3 regions of the Pseudomonas sp. H3_C08 genome follow, and region 3 is predicted to be linked to each of the others. Evidence: riboswitches for the same ligand, from Rfam matches in the RefSeq annotation. Region 3 holds a riboswitch; each other region holds the start of a gene.

Region 1 (5,524 bases), 1.8 Mb from region 3:
TTCAACGTCAGTCAACGAATCGAGCAGGTACAGCATCCCACCACACTCGGCGAGCAACGGCTTACCCGCCGCGTGATGCGCGCGAATCGCCTCACACATCGCGGTGTTCTGCGACAACGCAACGTGGTGCAGTTCCGGATACCCACCGGGCAAATACAGGCTATCCGCTTCAGGCAATTGCGAGTCGCGGATCGGCGAGAAGAAACTCAACTCGGCGCCCATCGCCCGCAACAGATCGAGACTCGCGCCGTAGGTGAAAGCAAACGCTTCATCACGGGCGACGGCAATCCGCACATTCTTCAGCAACGGCTCGACAGCGATCACGTCCGGTGCGGCAAACTCCACCGCCGGTGGCAGCGCTACCTCGCAACTGCTGGCCAATGCGTCGGCGGCGGCGTCGAGACGCACATCCAGATCATTCAATTCACTGGCCTGGACCAGACCGAGATGGCGGCTCGGCAATTCGATGCCAGTTTCTCGGGACAACGCGCCGTACCAGCGCAGACCTTCGGTGAGGCTGCCTTCGAGCAATTGCGCATGGCGCAAGGTGCCAACGCGGTTGGCCAACACACCGGCAAACGGCAGATCTGGCTGATACTTGGCCAAGCCGAGCGCCAGCGCACCAAAGGTCTGCGCCATCGCCGTCCCATCAATCACCCCGAGCACCGGCACGCCGAAGTGCCGCGCCAGATCGGCACTGGACGGCGTGCCGTCGAACAGGCCCATCACGCCTTCAATCAGAATCAGATCCGCCTCATTGGCGGCTTCCCACAACAGACGACGACTTTCCTGCTCGCCGACCATCCACATGTCCAGTTGATACACCGGCGCACCGCTGGCGCGCTCGAGAATCATCGGATCGAGAAAGTCCGGCCCGCATTTGAACACGCGCACCTTGCGCCCCTGATTGCGATGCAAACGGGCGAGCGCGGCGGTGACGGTGGTCTTGCCCTGACCGGAGGCCGGCGCGGCGATGAGTACCGCCGGGCAGTGACGTGGTTGATTCAAAGTTCGACGCCTTTCTGCGCTTTGATGCCGGCCTGGAAGGCATGTTTGAGCATGCCCATTTCGGTGACCGTGTCGCCCATCTCGATCATTTCCGGCTTGGCCGCGCGACCGGTGACGATCACATGCTGCATCGGCGGACGCGCCTGCAGATCGCTGAGCACCTGATCGAGATCGAGGTAGCCGTGCTTGAGGGCGATGTTCAATTCGTCGAGCACCACCAGACCGATCGACGGATCACGCAGCAATTCGCGGGAGACCGCCCACGCGGCTTCGGCGGCGGCGATGTCACGCTGACGATCCTGGGTTTCCCAAGTGAAACCTTCGCCCATCACGTGGAAGCGCACTTGCTCGGGGAAGCGCCGGAAGAACAACTCCTCACCGGTGCTGTTACGGCCCTTGATGAACTGCACCACGCCGCACTGCATGCCGTGGCCCATGGCACGGGCGAGCATGCCGAACGCCGAGCTGCTTTTGCCTTTGCCGTTGCCGGTCAGCACCAGCACCAGGCCACACTCGTCAGGCGAGTTGGCGATGCGTTCGTCGATCACGGCTTTTTTGCGCTGCATACGCGCCAGATGGCGTTCGTCGCGCTCGGGGGAATCAGTCATGGGGGAGCTCTCCGTTGAGGCTGGATAACGGCGGGCAGGCACAAGAATAGACGGCAAAAAGCCTGGCATCGCCCACCGTGATGCCGCTGGATGGATCAGGCCGGTCTCCGGGCTCATGAGCGGCGCATGCCTGACTGCGCGCCTTCCCGCTTCTTTCGAGGCAGTGGCTCAAGGCGCAGTTTTCACTCATTTACCGTTGCGGGGGCAGCGCCGGGATCGTGGTGGTTCTTCGTGCGAAGACAACCCTCACCGGCTTCCCTGTTTCACTCTGTCGACGCAGGTCACAGAGCACCTGAAACAAGCCGCGAAGGTTAGAGGGTTGGGGGTGGAGCGTCAATTAAAGAGGGGGCCATCGGGCGAATAACTGCCGCCGATCACTTATCTGCCGCCAATCTTGTGCCACACTGATACAAATGATATCAAAGAGCCATGCTTTTCTCGAAAAGCCCACTACAACAATAAAGGATGATGACGATGCAAGGCATGATCATCAGCAACCCGCGCCTGGAATTCCTGCGCCCGGTGCTTGAACGCTGGTTTGACTGTATCGACCGCTACAACGCCGTGCGCGGCGACAGCGACACCCCTTACTGGCATGACGAGAAAGCCAATCTCGGATTGCTCTCGGCCGCAGCCTGGATGGCTGAGCTGGTCACTTTGAACGACACTGCCACGCGCAAGCAGAACGAAGAAGGCGAGCGCAATGCCCGCGCCGATCTGTTTCTCGCCGGTGCCGAAGACCGCGCCTTTATCCAGGCCACTCAGCGCTGGCCAAAGGTTACCAACCTGAATCTGACTCAAGCCCTGCTGGACATCACCAACGACGCCAAACGCATCAGCTACGCCAGCGATCTTAAGCTCGGCTGCCTGTTTGTCGCGCCACAAAAAGCCCAGCACAGCGCCAGCCCCGAAGAACTACAAGACATGGTCGACGACCTGCAAAAGGAACACACCTGCGCGGTCGCCTGGTATTTCCCCTACGCCTACCGCAAATTGCGCAGCGAAGCCGGCAACTATCACCCGGGCATCGCCGTGCTGTTCAAGGAAGCCCGCGGCTGAGCAGTTGAACCATCGGGCTTGCGCCCTCCTCTATGATTAGGAATGCATTCATAGGGAAGATCAGCAATGCGCAAGCCCCAGCTCGTTTTTGTCATCGCCTTCGCCGGAGGGCTCGCCGCCTGCGGTGAATCCTCCAGCCTGCAAGTCACCGACGGCACCGGTCCGTCACCCAAGCTGCCCGAACCGAACAAGACCCTGATCCCAACGGTGAACATCGCCCCGGCGATCGGCTGGCCCGAGGGCGGCAAACCGACTGCGGCGGCCGGCACCCAGGTCGCGGCATTTGCCGAAGGCCTCGATCATCCGCGCTGGCTCTATGTGCTGCCCAACGGCGATGTGCTCGTGGCGGAAACCAATGCCCCGCCAAAGCCTGATGACAGCAGTGGCATTCGTGGCTGGGTAATGAAGAAGGTCATGGGCAAGGCCGGCGCTGGCGTGCCGAGTCCGAACCGCATCACCTTGCTGCGTGACGCCGATCATGATGGCGTCGCCGAGACCCGCACGGTGTTTCTGCAGAACCTCAACTCGCCGTTCGGCATGACCCTGGTCGGCAACGATCTGTACGTCGCCGATACCGATCGCCTGCTGCGCTTCAACTACGAACCCGGCGCGACCGAGATCAAATCGCAGCCAATCAAGGTAGCCGATCTGCCGGGCGGGACACTGAATCACCACTGGACCAAAAACGTCATTGCCAGCAAGGACGGCAGCAAGCTGTACGTCACCGTAGGTTCGAACAGCAACGTCGGCGAAAACGGCCTGGACAAGGAAGAAGGTCGCGCGGCGATCTGGGAAGTTGATCGGGCGACCGGCAATCACCGCATTTTTGCCTCAGGCATCCGCAACCCCAATGGCCTGGCGTGGGAGCCCACCAGCGGCGCACTGTGGACAGCGGTGAATGAGCGCGACGAGATCGGCAGTGATCTGGTGCCGGACTACATCACTTCCGTGAAAGACGGTGGGTTTTATGGCTGGCCTTTCAGTTATTACGGTCAGCATGTCGATGTGCGTGTTACGCCGCAGAACCCGGACCTGGTGGCCAAAGCCATCGCCCCGGATTACGCGGTCGGGCCGCACACCGCCTCACTGGGCCTGAGCTTCGCCGAGGGCAACACGCTGCCGGCGCAGTTCAAGGAAGGCGCGTTTATTGGTCAGCACGGCTCATGGAATCGCAAACCGCACAGTGGCTACAAAGTGATTTTCGTGCCGTTTACCGGCGGCAAGCCGAGCGGCAAACAGATGGATGTGCTGACCGGGTTCCTCGACAAGGACGAGAATGCTTTGGGTCGGCCGGTAGGCGTGGTGATCGATCAGCAAGGTGGTTTGCTGGTGGCGGATGATGTTGGCAATAAGGTGTGGCGAGTGTCGGCCAGCAAATAATTTTCGCCATGCACAAACAACTGTAGGAGTGAGCCTGCTCGCGATAGCGGTCGATCATTCAACATTGATGTTGAATGTGACACCGTCATCGCGAGCAGGCTCACACCTACACATTAGCTTTTAGGCAACTTGAATTACGGGTTATGCGCCAGATGCTCCGGCTGCAATACCCGCTTGGCACTCAGATAAGCTTTCTGCCAGTACGCCTTCGACAGGCTGTCCAGCTTCACCGTGCCGCCCGTGGCCGGCGCATGCACGAAGCGCCCTTCCCCGACGTAAATCCCTGCATGACTGACCTGCGAGCCGCCATTGGTGGCGAAGAAGATCAGGTCGCCGGTCTGCAAGCCTTCCTTGCCGACATTCGGCGCCTGCATGACGATCATCTCGCGCGTGGAGCGCGGCAGCGAAATCCCCGCCGCATCACGATAGACAAAACCGATCAACCCGCTGCAATCAAATCCCGAATCCGGCGTGTTGCCGCCCCAGCGATACGGCGTACCCACCAGGCCGAGCGCGCGAAACAACACGTCTTCAGCAGCCGGCGAGAAAGCTTGCGAAGGACCGAATACGACCGGAGCGCGAACCACCGGCGCAGGTGGCGGCGTACGACTGGCGCAGGCGCTGAGCAGCGCTGCGAAGAACATCAACGTGAGGCGGGCCGACATCGTCATAAGCAGAACATCCTGATCTGGCTGCGGCTTTTTCTGCCGATGGACAGAAAACAAAACCGCCTGCGTGAGCACGCAGGCGGTTTGCCATCAATATAGATACAGGATTCTAGCGGCTACGCGGCAAACTTCAAGTAAGACTTTAACTTCACCTTGTAAAGTCTACGTCTACTCCGTTACCGGAAGCCTGATTGTCGCCGCGAACGCAGCGACAACAGGGGATTACTTGCGAGCAGTGACTACAGTCGGAGCGTTGGCCAGAGCGCGTTTCGCTTCGATGAAGGTCTTGCTCCAGTAGCTGTCACCCAGGCTGTCGATGCGAACACCGCCGCTGCGACGACTGCTGGAGTGGATGAACTGGTTGTCACCGAGGTAGATCCCGGCGTGACTGACACGACCGCGACGACCGTTGGTGGCGAAGAACAGCAGATCGCCCGGCTCAAGGTTGCTGCGCGAGACCAGCGGCGCATCGACGTTGATCATTTCGCGGGTCGAGCGCGGCAGGTTCATGCCAGCTTCTTCGCGGAACAGATAGCCGATGAAACCGCTGCAATCGAAACCGGCTTCAGAGGTACCACCGAAACGGTAACGGGTACCGATCAGGGACATGCCGCGTTCAAGGATGCTGTCGGCCAGAACAGGAAGCTGATAAGGCTTCTTGCCATTGAATTCGTTGAGCTCTTTTTCGGTGTCCAGCTCTTCCTGGTAAATAACGGAAGACTGAGCCGTGGCAGAATTTTTAACCTGTTGAGGCTGCTCTTGAACTGGAGAATGAGCAGCGCAACCGTACAACAGGGTGAC
Region 2 (5,524 bases), 1.0 Mb from region 3:
CATGACCGGTGCCCAGCAACAGACGCGCGGCATGAGGAATGACCAGACCGACAAAACCGATCGAGCCGACAATCGACACCATCACTGCCGTCACCAGCGCTGCACAACCGATCAGCAGAATCTGCACACGCCGCACCGGAATGCCGAGCGACGCCGCCGAATCCGCACCAAAGGTAAACGCATCTAGCGCCCGCCGATGCCACAGGCACACAACCAACCCCAATACGGCCACTGGCACCGCCAGCCACACCGATGGCCAGCGCACGCCGCCAAGATTGCCCAGCAACCAGAACATGATGCCGCGTGCCTGCTCGGAGCTGGCCGAGCGGGTGATCAGAAACGCCGTCAGCGCATTGAACAGCTGCGAACCGGCGATCCCCGCGAGAATGATCTGCCCGGTACCGCTGGCCGAGCCGCTGACCCGCGCCAGCACAATCACCAGCACGAACGCCGTGACCGCGCCGGCGAAGGCACCGACCGAGAGTGAGATGATCCCGGCACCTACGCCAAGCAGCGCGACCATCACCGCCCCGGTCGAGGCGCCGGCAGAAATGCCCAGTAGATAGGGGTCGGCCAACGGATTGCGCAGCAGCGACTGCAAAATCACTCCGCAGGTCGCTAACCCTGCACCGCATGCCGCCGCGACCAATGCCCGGGTCAGGCGGTAGTTCCAGACGATGCCTTCATCGATCGGGTCGAGGACATGCCCGGCGCCCCACAATTTGTTCGCCAGCACTTGCAACACCACGTCCGGTGCAATCGAGGTTTCCCCGATGGCCACGCCGGCGACCACTGCAATCAACAGGGTCGCCAGGGCCAGGAGCGTGCGGATCAGGCTGGCACTCATTGCGACAGGTCATAGCCGTTGATGGCCGTGGCCAATTGTTCGATGCCCTCGAACATGCGCAGGCTCGCCTGCAGGGCCATGGCGTCGAGAATGATGATGCGGTTGTGTTTCACCGCGTCCATGTTGCGCGTCACCGGGTCGCTGCGCAGGAAGGCGAGCTTCTTTTCATAGTCGTCGGCGGGGAAGCGTCGGCGATCCATGCGCGCGATGACGAGGAAGGTCGGGTTGGCCTTGGCGATGGTCTCCCAGCCGACCGTTGGCCACTCTTCATCGGACTCCACCACGTTGAGCACGCCGAGGGTGCTGAGCATGAAATCGGGAATGCCTTTGTGCCCGGCCACGAATGGCTCGATGTCCATTTGTGCGCTGGAGAACCACACCAGCGCACTGGCGTCTTTGAGCTGTTTGCCTTGGGCGGTGGCAATCGATTTGGCGAGACTGGCCTTGAGTTGATCATTGAGCTGCTGGCCACGCTCTTGAACATCGAAGATCTGCGCCAGTTGGCTCACGCTCTTGTAAATGGAGTCAATGCGAAACGGCGCCAGTCGCGTGCCATCGGCGCCGACGAGGTTGTCCTTGGCTTCGCAATCGGAAGGCAGCAGGTACGTTGGAATCTTCAGTTCATGAAACTGCTCGCGCGTGCCCACCGCGCCTTGCGGGCCGACCATCCATTCCAGTTCCACGGCGACCAGTTCCGGACGCTTGCCGATTACCGACTCGAAACTCGGCTCGTTGTCAGCCAGACGCTCGATCTTGTCATCCTGCGCTTTGTATTTGGCCAGCACATTGTTGAACCACAGTGAGGTGCCGACGACTTTGTCGCCCAGGCCCATGGCGTAGAGCATCTCCGTGCCGGCCTGGCCGATGGTCACGGTGCGCGTCGGTGCGTGCTGGAAGGTCAGGGTGCTGCCGCAGTTCTCGATCGTCAGTGGATAGACAGTCGGTGCCGCCTGCGCCAGGGCGCCAAGGCTCAGGCCGGTAATGAGGGTGGCAACGCGGGGCAGCAGCATGGGGCAGTCTCCAGGGGAACCGTACGGGGAGCGGGAGAGTACGGTCTGGAAACACACCATCGAACGCGGTCAGGAAAACAGCGCAAGGCCGGGCAGCCAACGAAGACGCGCACGGCACGATGTCCTTCCCGGACACCCCGCCGGTTAGTAATCACTGTGCCGGCAGGTCTCCTGACTGATGCGTCATCGCCTGGCTCCGGCCTTCCCGGGATTCACCCAGTGGCAGTCGTGGAGCAGGCTCGGCACCTACAGTTGCGGGGGCAGTTCCGGTCAATGCTGTGCAAGCACCCCGGATTCCCTATTAGTCCCGTTCGGGAACCAGCGGCGGCATGTTAGTCGATCAAGCCGCCGAAGGGGAGACGAATCTGTTGCGGCGAGGATTAGTGCTGGCTCATCAAACCGTGCAACACGCCCAGACGCAGGCCCGGTTCGGAGGGCAGCATTTGTGCGATACCGAACACTTTGAATGCCGCCAGCATTAACACCAGACCGCCGGGCAGAATGCTCTGGCGGTGTGGTTGCAGGCCTGCGAGCTTGAGCTGTTGCACGTTGTTTACCTTCAACAACAGCAGCGACAGGCGCAGCAGGCCGCCGTAGGTGATGCCGTCCTGGCCGAAGTCGTTGAGGCGATTGGTCTTGAGTACTTTGGCGAGCATGCGCGCGGTGCCGGAAGAGCCGATGGTTTGCTGCCAGCCCTGAGCACGGTAGCGCCGGGCAACTTTTTCAAACTGCAGGATGGCGAAGCGTTCGGCCTCCTGTAGCGCGCCGGCGGACACATCGCCGCCGCGAAAGAATCGCGTGCTCAAGGTGCCGCTGCCGATGGCGATGCTTTCGGTTAACAAGGGTTGTGAGCCCTGGCCGAGGATCAGCTCGGTGGAGCCGCCGCCGATGTCGACCACCAGGCGCAGGTCGTCGGCGCTGGGCAAGGCGTGAGTTACGCCGGCGTAGACCAGCCGCGCCTCTTCATGGCCGCAAATGACGTCGATGGGAAAGCCCAGATGCCGCTCGGCACTGGCCAGAAACAGTTGCGCGTTGTCCGCTTCACGCACCGCGCTGGTGGCCACCGCACGAACCCGGCCGGCCTCGAAACCACGCAGCTTCTTGCCGAACCGCGCCAACGCCTGCCAGCCGCGATCCAGTGCCAGTGCATCCAGCGCACCGCCGTCAAAGCCTTCGGCGAGGCGCACCGGTTCGCGCAGGGTTTTCACTTCCTGAATCTGCAAGCCTTTGCGGCTGCGCACCGACTGGCCGATCATCAGGCGAAAGGCGTTCGAACCCAGGTCGATGGCGGCAAACAGCGAGGCGTCGTCTTTCATGGGAATCCTTGCAGAGCATCCGTCGCGAGGCTCAAGACGGTTTGCGAGGATTCTGCCGTGATCTTGATGACATCCTGATGACGGGGGCGGGGCGATTGAATGAATTTGCGACTGTCACGACACTGTCATTATCCGGCGTCTATGCTGAGGTCAATACATCGCGTGTTCTTAAAGTTTTTGCTGCCAGTTTTGGCAGCTTTTTTTTGCCCGCGATTTGGCTGTTGATCGTTCCCACGCTCCGCGTGGGAACGCCTCTAGGGACGCTCCGCGTCCAGTGACGCGGAGCGTCACGGGCTGCATTCCCACGCAGAGCGTGGGAACGATCAGCGCGGGGTGCGGACGATCAATCAGCAGGACTGAGGAGTTTCGCCCCGGGCCAGGCGCGCATTGATGTCTTCGATCACTTCGGGCAGTTCGGCGATGGTGTCGATCAGGTAGTGCGGGCGCGAAGGGGCGAACATCTTGCCGATCCGCGCGCGTTCTTCCGCCAGTCGATCCGACGGCAACGCCTTGTATTGCTCATAGGTCAGGCCCAGTGCGTTGCCGGAGCAGGTCAACGCCACCGTCCACATACCGGCGGCGCGCCCTTCGAGAATTCCCGGCCAGGTGTCGTCGACCTTGACGCAGGCGGCCACGTCATCGATGCCCAGGGCAATCACGTTGGCCAACGCCTGCGCCGGATACGGCCGGCCATTGGGCACTTCATCGGTGGCGACGACATGGTCAGCGACGTAGCCATTTTCCCGCGCCAGTTCGACGACCTTGGCCATTACCACCGCCGGGTAGCCCGAGCACGAACCGATTTTCAAACCCTTGTCGCGCAATGCTGCAATGGCTTCGAGCGCGCCCGGAATCAGCGCCGAATGCAGGGCGATTTTCTCGATCTGCAGCGGCATGAAACGTTCGTAGATTGCCGTTACATCGTCGTCACTCGGCAAGCGATCAAACGCCGCGCGGTAACGCTCGGCAATCTGCGGCAGGTTGCACAGGGTGCGGATGTGATCCCACTTGCCCATGCCCATCGGCCCGCGCGCTTCTTCCAGCGATACCGCGACGCCGAACTCGGCAAAGGCTTCGACGAAGATTTGCGTTGGCGCAAACGAGCCGAAATCGACAACGGTGCCGGCCCAGTCGAGGATCGCGGCTTGCAGGTGAGTCGGTTGTTGGTACTGCATGGTCAATCTCCGTTTTCAGGTAAGCGTGGGCCGTCCCTCGGCAATGAGGTAGGCGGTTCAAGGGTCAGTGCTGATCAGGTCAGCGGTGGGTTCGCATCAAACAGTTCGGCAATCACTGGCCGGTTCCGGCGGATGCCGAGGCAGCACAGGTGGTATTCGATGAAAAACGGGTGATCGACAAAGGTGATCGGCGTGGTGCCCGGGGTTTCGGCGTACTCGACCGCCGAGACAAATCCGATGCCGATGCCTTTGACGATCGCGTGGACGATGGCTTCGCGGCTGTTGAGTTGCATGACGCAGTTGAGATCGATATTGAGGCGCTTGCAGCTTTCTTCCACCAGTTGCCGGGTGCGTGCACTGGATTCGCGCATCACCCATTTTTCGCCACTGATTTCACTGATGTGAACCTGCGCCTGACTGGCCCACGGATGGTCATCACGCACCACGGCGATGATCGGATAGCGGTGATACAACCGCGTGTGGAAGCGCTCATCGAATTCCGACAAGGCCAGAATCGCCACGTCGATATCAAAGTTGAACAACCGCGCCAGGGTGTCCTTTTCCGAAGAAAACGAGGTTTCCAGTTCGATATCCGGATGGCGCTGCATCAGCTCATAGGTCAGGTTCATGGCAATCGGCGGTGACACCGCGCCGAGGCGCAGCATTCCGGTCTTGCGCTGCTTGAAGCTCTGCAACAGTTGCACGGCTTCATCCTCCTGACCGAACAGGCCCTGAGTGATCGCATAGAGCTTGTGCCCGGCGGCGCTCATTTCGATGTAGCGGCCACGGCGATGGAACAGCTCGACCGAGAAGGTGTTTTCCAGCGCATTGACCTGTTCGCTGACGGTCGGCTGACCGACGCTCAGGTACTCCGCCGCAAGGGTAAAACTGCCGGTCTTGGCCACCGCATGAAACGAACGCAACCACTTGTGATACTGGTACATGCAAGCCCCGTCAGCGTCGAATGAACAATGCCACTGCCGCGCTGCACAGGCAGGCGCTGGTGACCACTATGAAGATGAGAGACGTGTTTGCCGTGGTGTCAAGCAAACGACCTATCATCGGCTCGGCCAGGCCGGCGAACAGGTATGAGGAAAAGTTCATGATTCCGGTCGCCGTACCGGCGCGTTTGGCCCCGACCAGATCCGGGCACAGCGCCCAGAAACTCGAGGCCGG
Region 3 (5,524 bases):
TAGTCAGACAACTCGCCGGGTTGCTGGACGAGAGTAAATCGAAACTGCCGCGCAGTATCCCAATCCAGTCCCGAATCACGCCCGCCGATGAGCAGAATGTGTTTGGTGTTCGCCGCCGTGGGCTGCTCGCCATAGACATCAATGTCGCTGACGGCGAGCAAGGATTGTCGCAGGCGGGCGGTGTCGGGTTGCCTGAACTCGATGTACAGGTAGTTCTGAAAACCGTTGCTGACCGGTCCGATGGCTTCGCCCGGAGTGACGTAGGCGTACCAACGCTGGAAACCTGGCAAGCGGCAGATCCGGTCGGCGCCGTGCAGTCCGTCATAGAGCCGGTCTGTGCGGGCGAAAGGGGTGGCGATGCCGAACGCATCCGGCGCTTCGCTGGCGCTGGGCAGAGGCTCGTCGGACAGCGCGCGGTGGTAGCAGGCATCCAGCGCCAGTCCCCAGGCTTGGCGAATCACATGAATCCGGCTGCCGCCGGGGCGTGCGCCGACTTCGAGGACTCTTGGCCCGCGGGGGGTGAGAATGAACTCGACATGGGCAAACGTGCCTTTGAGCGCTAACGCTTTCACGGCGTCATGGGCCAGGCGATGGCAACGCTCCTTCAGCGCTGCGTCGGGCTCCAGCAGCGACGGCGTGTAGCGGGCGAAATGGTGAAAGTCGCCGCGATCGATATCGACGCCGGCAATCACATCGACGATCGGAAAACTGCTGATCGTGCCATCGGCGGCAATCGTGCAGTCGATGGAATGGTTGGAGCCCTGGAGAAATTCCTCCAGCAGCAGTTGATCGGTTTCGCGGCTTTTGCCCGCCACATAGCGCTGCAGCGCCGGCCATTCATGACGGGCGTAGTCGAGCAGATCCTGCTGATCGTCGATGCAGCGTACGAACAGGCTGCTGTAAAGGTTCGCTGGCTTCAGGATGAACGGGTAGGGCAGATCGCCCGGGCGCGCCAGCAGGTCGTCGATACGAACCTGGCGAGAGAGCACGTGCAGATCCAGGTTGCGCGACTGTTGGAAGCATTGGCGTTGCAGCACCTTGTCCAGCGTGTTTTCCACGTTACGGTGCAAGTGGGCCAGCGCCGGCAGCGCCGCACACAGCCGCCCCGTGATCGCGACATAGCCTTCACGGAAATTCAGGACACTGGTGAAGCCATGCTCGTCCAGCAACTGCTGCGTCAGCTGGATCAGATCCGCGGTCAGCCCTCTGGAAAAGTCGTACAGCGCCACCGGCGAGATCTGTTTCGCATCGGCGATCTTGCTGGTTTTGCGACTATCGGCAATCAGCAAAGGGGTGATGCCCTCGGCAATCAGGCCCTCGTATTCTCCGTCACGAATATTGCCGATGATCAGGCAGGCCGCTGCACTCATTAGTCAACCTCCTGATCGAAGCTGTAGTGGACCCGGTTCAGGCGCTGGCAAATGTGAGCCAGACGAATCCGGTCCACGCCGTTGGCGCCACCGCTCAAGACATTGCGAATGATGTGCGCCAAGGCATCCAGGTCTTCGCTGCTGATGCCCAGACGAGTGATTTCCTGAAGGCCGAAGCGCAGGCAGTCGCGGCCATTGATCTGTTTATTGTTGATCCGGATCCCCAGTTCATTGAGCTGCTGCGCCGCTTGCCGGGCCCGTTCGCCTTCGAGCAACAGCAGGTGCGTGTCGGAGGGGTGCAGCGTCCAGCCCGGCAGGTCGGCGAGTGCGTCGTGCAACTGGCGAGTATTGGCGCACATGCGTTGGGCGTAGGCCTGGCCGTAGCGCTGGGTTTCCAGCAGGCTGACGAACAGTTGCAGCAGACCGGGCAGATTGGGCGAGGACACCAGCGCACCACTGAGCGTTTGCTCGATCCGCTGGGCCAGATCGGCACGCCGGCAGACGATCAGTGCCCGGTGCGGACCTGCCAGGGATTTGTGGGTGTTGCCTTGAAGAATATCCGCCCCCTCGTCAAGCGGGTTGGGAAAGACCTTCCCGGCGATGAGGCCCAGAGTGTGCGACGCATCGTAGATGATCAGTGTCCGCTCAAAGCCCCGGCGGTTCAGCAGCGCGCGCAGTGGTTTAAGGGCGATTGCCCGTGTGGTCAGACCATGGTCGAGCAGTACGGCTGCCGGTTGTACACCGCACGCCTGGAGTTGCCGATCAACGTCCCCGAGATCAATTTGTCCGTCAGCCGTCAGTTTCAAAAAGACGCTGTGCCGGCCCATCTTCTGCACCAGAGGCCCGGTAGCGAAATGCCCGCCACTTTCGGGCGCCAGTGATAATACGCAGTCGCCCGGCTCGGTCAGGGCGGCCAGCACGCTCAGCGTGCAGTGCACGCCGGAGAGCACACGGTATTCGACGAACGGCGCGTTGAACATTGCCTGCACGGCTTGGGTCGCCAAAGCCTTTAATGTTTCGACTTCGGGGAAGTGTTCGACCTGCATGCCATTGAATTCGGCGGCATAGCATTGACCGTCAATGGCCTGTGCATTGAACAAGTAACGCTCGTAATGGCGATTCTGTCCTAGCGTGCGTGCAGTCTCGGACAATATGTTTTCATTGGCGGTCAGCGATAGTGTGGAAGTTCTTCGTGCGCACGCCTGTTGAAACTGTTCAATGATGAAGCTATGCGCGAGTGGGGTACTGACTGAAAGTGCATGAGTCGAATGATTCATTAGTAGTCCGCCAGGTCGAAGTCGATAATCAACATATCGCGACTGCCGCGATCCGAATTAATGCTCGATGTTTGCAGTGGGGAAACTTCATGCAGAAGTATTCGGTCATTCAAGACGACGGTTTCCAGATAGTCAGTCAAAGTTGCACTGAATACTTGGCCACCTTCTTCATCAAATATCCGGCTTTCGCCACCGATGACATGCTGACGTTGAATCAGGTGTTGAAAGACAAAATCGTGCCCGTCGCGATGTCTGCCCTCAGGGGTGGCCTGGCCAGCATTGCCTTGATCGCAGAGGATACGGAACTGATGGCAGGTCACGAGCCAGTCGCGCGGCCCCAGCGCCATGTCCAGCAGTGCCAGGTCGGCGGCCAGCAGTGTCTGCAGAATCGGGGAGTCAATGAACGTCGCCTCGCAGCGGGTGTAGGTGCGCTGCACCCCGCCCAACAGCGGGTTGTCGGTCTCGGCTTGAAAAAAGTGGCAGTCTTGCAGCGCCGTCCACTGGCGTTCCCGTTGGCGATACTGGAACTTGCAGATGCGTCGTTCGCGAAGACCGTTCTCTGCGCTGAGATACGCATCGGTATGCAAATGCTCCCAGGTCGCATTGAATGCCCGGCATGCTTCGCGTCCCAGCAGCGCAACATCCAATGCTGGATAGTGGGCACTGTGCGCATAGTGGCAATTGCGCAGTAGTTCGGAAAGTTCCTTTAGTCCGGCATCACTTGAAAGCCGTAACGCGTTACCGGCACTCATGTTGTGGATACCCATGGGTGCAGGAAAGAAACAGGCAGGATCAAATACTGATAATAATCAGCCATGCAAGAAATCCTTTCTTGAGAGACTCATAGTCCTTGTGCGAACTCATCGTTCATATCTTGTATTGATTTATCAATTTGGTTTTTGTAAAGATATGTAATCAAATACGCGCAGCCGCTCTATTTCAGGGTTTAACCCGGTGGTGGTTTTTTAATTTAACGGAGAGGGCATGTAAGACATAACTTACAACTACTTCTTAAGTGAGAAGTGTTCGCGATCATTAGATGAAAAAGTTGCTGTCCTTATAACCACAATGATCCAGGCGTTGACCCGCCTGCCGTGCATGCGTAGCCTTGCGCAATCGAGGTTCTCCGGCGTGTGCCGGAGCTAAGAAGGGAACGCGGTCAATGCCGCGGCTGCCCCCGCAACTGTGAACGGTGATGTTCGCTGCCACGCCACTGCCAGCTCAACTTATGAGCCCGCGGGAAGGCGCAGCCAACGCCAGGCCCAGCGCCTGAACGCCGTCAGCCAGGAGACCTGCCTCGTCACAGATTCTCACTACAACCGGGCGGGGTGATCCGGTGGCGAACTCTCCAGGCACGCGCGCGCGTTGCCGGTTCTCGTCCCGTATGCCCGCCGCTTGCCAAAGGGCATACCGATGAAAACACTGGCCAAACTCCCCGTCACCATCGTCACCGGCTTCCTCGGCTCGGGCAAGACCACGCTGCTGCGGCACATGCTCGACAACGCTCAGGGCCGTCGTATCGCGGTGATCGTCAACGAGTTTGGCGAGTTGGGCATTGACGGTGAAATCCTCAAGCAATGCACCATCGGTTGCACCGAAGAGGAAGCCACCGGCCGCGTTTACGAGCTGGCCAACGGCTGCCTGTGCTGCACCGTTCAGGAAGAGTTCTTCCCGGTGATGCGCGAACTGGTTGCCCGTCGCGGCGATCTCGACCATATCCTTATCGAAACTTCGGGCCTGGCCCTGCCAAAACCGCTGGTACAAGCCTTCCAGTGGCCGGAAATCCGCAGCGCCTGCACCGTTGATGCGGTGATCACCGTGGTCGACAGCCCGGCCGTCGCCGCTGGCACTTTCGCCGCGTTCCCGGATCAGGTTGATGCCCAGCGCAAACTCGACCCGAACCTCGACCACGAATCGCCACTGCACGAACTGTTCGCCGATCAACTGGCCAGCGCCGACCTGGTGATCCTCAACAAGGCCGACCAGACCAGCGCTGAAGATCTCGCTCGTGTCCGCGCTGAAGTCGCCGAAGAACTGCCGCCAGCGGTGAAAATCATCGAAGCCAGCAACGGCCGTCTGCCGCTGGACGTGCTGATCGGCCTCGGCGCCGGTTCCGAGGAGCACATCGACAGCCGCCACAGCCATCATGATCACCACCACGGTGAAGGCGATGACGACCACGATGACCACGATCACGACGCCTTCGATTCGATCTCCATCGAACTGCCACAAGCCGACGAAACCCTGCTGCTCGACGCCCTGGCGCAACTGGTGGTCAAGCACGGCATCCTGCGCGTCAAAGGTTTCGCCGCCATCCCGAACAAGCCAATGCGTCTGCTGATCCAGGGTGTGGGTACGCGTTTTGACAAGCATTTCGACCGTCAGTGGGGCGCTGATGAAGCGCGCGTCACGCGTCTGGTGTTGATCGGTCAGGAACTCGACGCCGCGCAACTCGAAGCGCAACTGCGCGCTGCGCTCAGCGTTTAAGCCATGCACCTGCTCAGGACTCAGCCCGGCGGTTTCGTCTCGGATGACAACATTGCCGACCTTGGCCAAACCCCCGCCGAGCTGGTGATCCTGTGCAGCGGCGACTCCAGTCTGGCGCTGCTCGCCGAAGCCGCGCAGCAGTTGCCGGAAGATTACCCGAGCCTGCGTCTGGCCAACCCGATGCAGGTGCAGAATCACGCTTCGGTCGATTTGTACGTCGATGAAGTGCTGCGCCACGCCAAGGTGATTCTGATTTCGCTGCACGGCGGCATCGCCTATTGGCGCTACGGCGTCGAGCGTCTGATCGAACTGTCCGAGCGCGGTGTGCAGGTGATTCTGGTGCCGGGCGATGACCGTCCTGATCCGGAACTCAGCGACCTGAGCACCGTC

Evidence for each region. Region 3 has a riboswitch for cobalamin ahead of cobW (cobalamin biosynthesis protein CobW). Riboswitches for the same ligand answer to the same signal wherever they lie in the genome.
Region 1: it holds a riboswitch for cobalamin, as region 3 does, so the genes downstream of both, cobO (cob(I)yrinic acid a,c-diamide adenosyltransferase) here and cobW (cobalamin biosynthesis protein CobW) in region 3, are expected to answer to the same signal.
Region 2: it holds a riboswitch for cobalamin, as region 3 does, so the genes downstream of both, AB4N74_RS06805 (ABC transporter substrate-binding protein) here and cobW (cobalamin biosynthesis protein CobW) in region 3, are expected to answer to the same signal.

The regions. Positions count from the first base shown of each region.
Region 1 covers NZ_CP162803.1:614,803-620,326, reverse strand. Annotated here, with positions in the region: gene AB4N74_RS02965 (cobyrinate a,c-diamide synthase) at 1-1,008, opposite strand, end outside; gene cobO (cob(I)yrinic acid a,c-diamide adenosyltransferase) at 1,005-1,616, opposite strand; cobalamin riboswitch at 1,698-1,927, opposite strand; gene AB4N74_RS02955 (hypothetical protein) at 2,091-2,675, shown strand; gene AB4N74_RS02950 (PQQ-dependent sugar dehydrogenase) at 2,742-4,055, shown strand; gene AB4N74_RS02945 (C40 family peptidase) at 4,190-4,726, opposite strand; gene AB4N74_RS02940 (C40 family peptidase) at 4,946-5,524, opposite strand, start outside.
Region 2 covers NZ_CP162803.1:1,462,095-1,467,618, forward strand. Annotated here, with positions in the region: gene AB4N74_RS06800 (FecCD family ABC transporter permease) at 1-835, opposite strand, end outside; gene AB4N74_RS06805 (ABC transporter substrate-binding protein) at 844-1,857, opposite strand; cobalamin riboswitch at 2,002-2,195, opposite strand; gene AB4N74_RS06810 (Ppx/GppA family phosphatase) at 2,238-3,173, opposite strand; gene phnX (phosphonoacetaldehyde hydrolase) at 3,521-4,348, opposite strand; gene AB4N74_RS06820 (LysR substrate-binding domain-containing protein) at 4,423-5,292, opposite strand; gene AB4N74_RS06825 (MFS transporter) at 5,303-5,524, opposite strand, start outside.
Region 3 covers NZ_CP162803.1:2,462,299-2,467,822, reverse strand. Annotated here, with positions in the region: gene AB4N74_RS11430 (ATP-grasp domain-containing protein) at 1-1,370, opposite strand, end outside; gene AB4N74_RS11425 (hypothetical protein) at 1,370-2,647, opposite strand; gene AB4N74_RS11420 (2OG-Fe dioxygenase family protein) at 2,647-3,399, opposite strand; cobalamin riboswitch at 3,750-3,961, shown strand; gene cobW (cobalamin biosynthesis protein CobW) at 4,061-5,134, shown strand; gene cobN (cobaltochelatase subunit CobN) at 5,138-5,524, shown strand, end outside.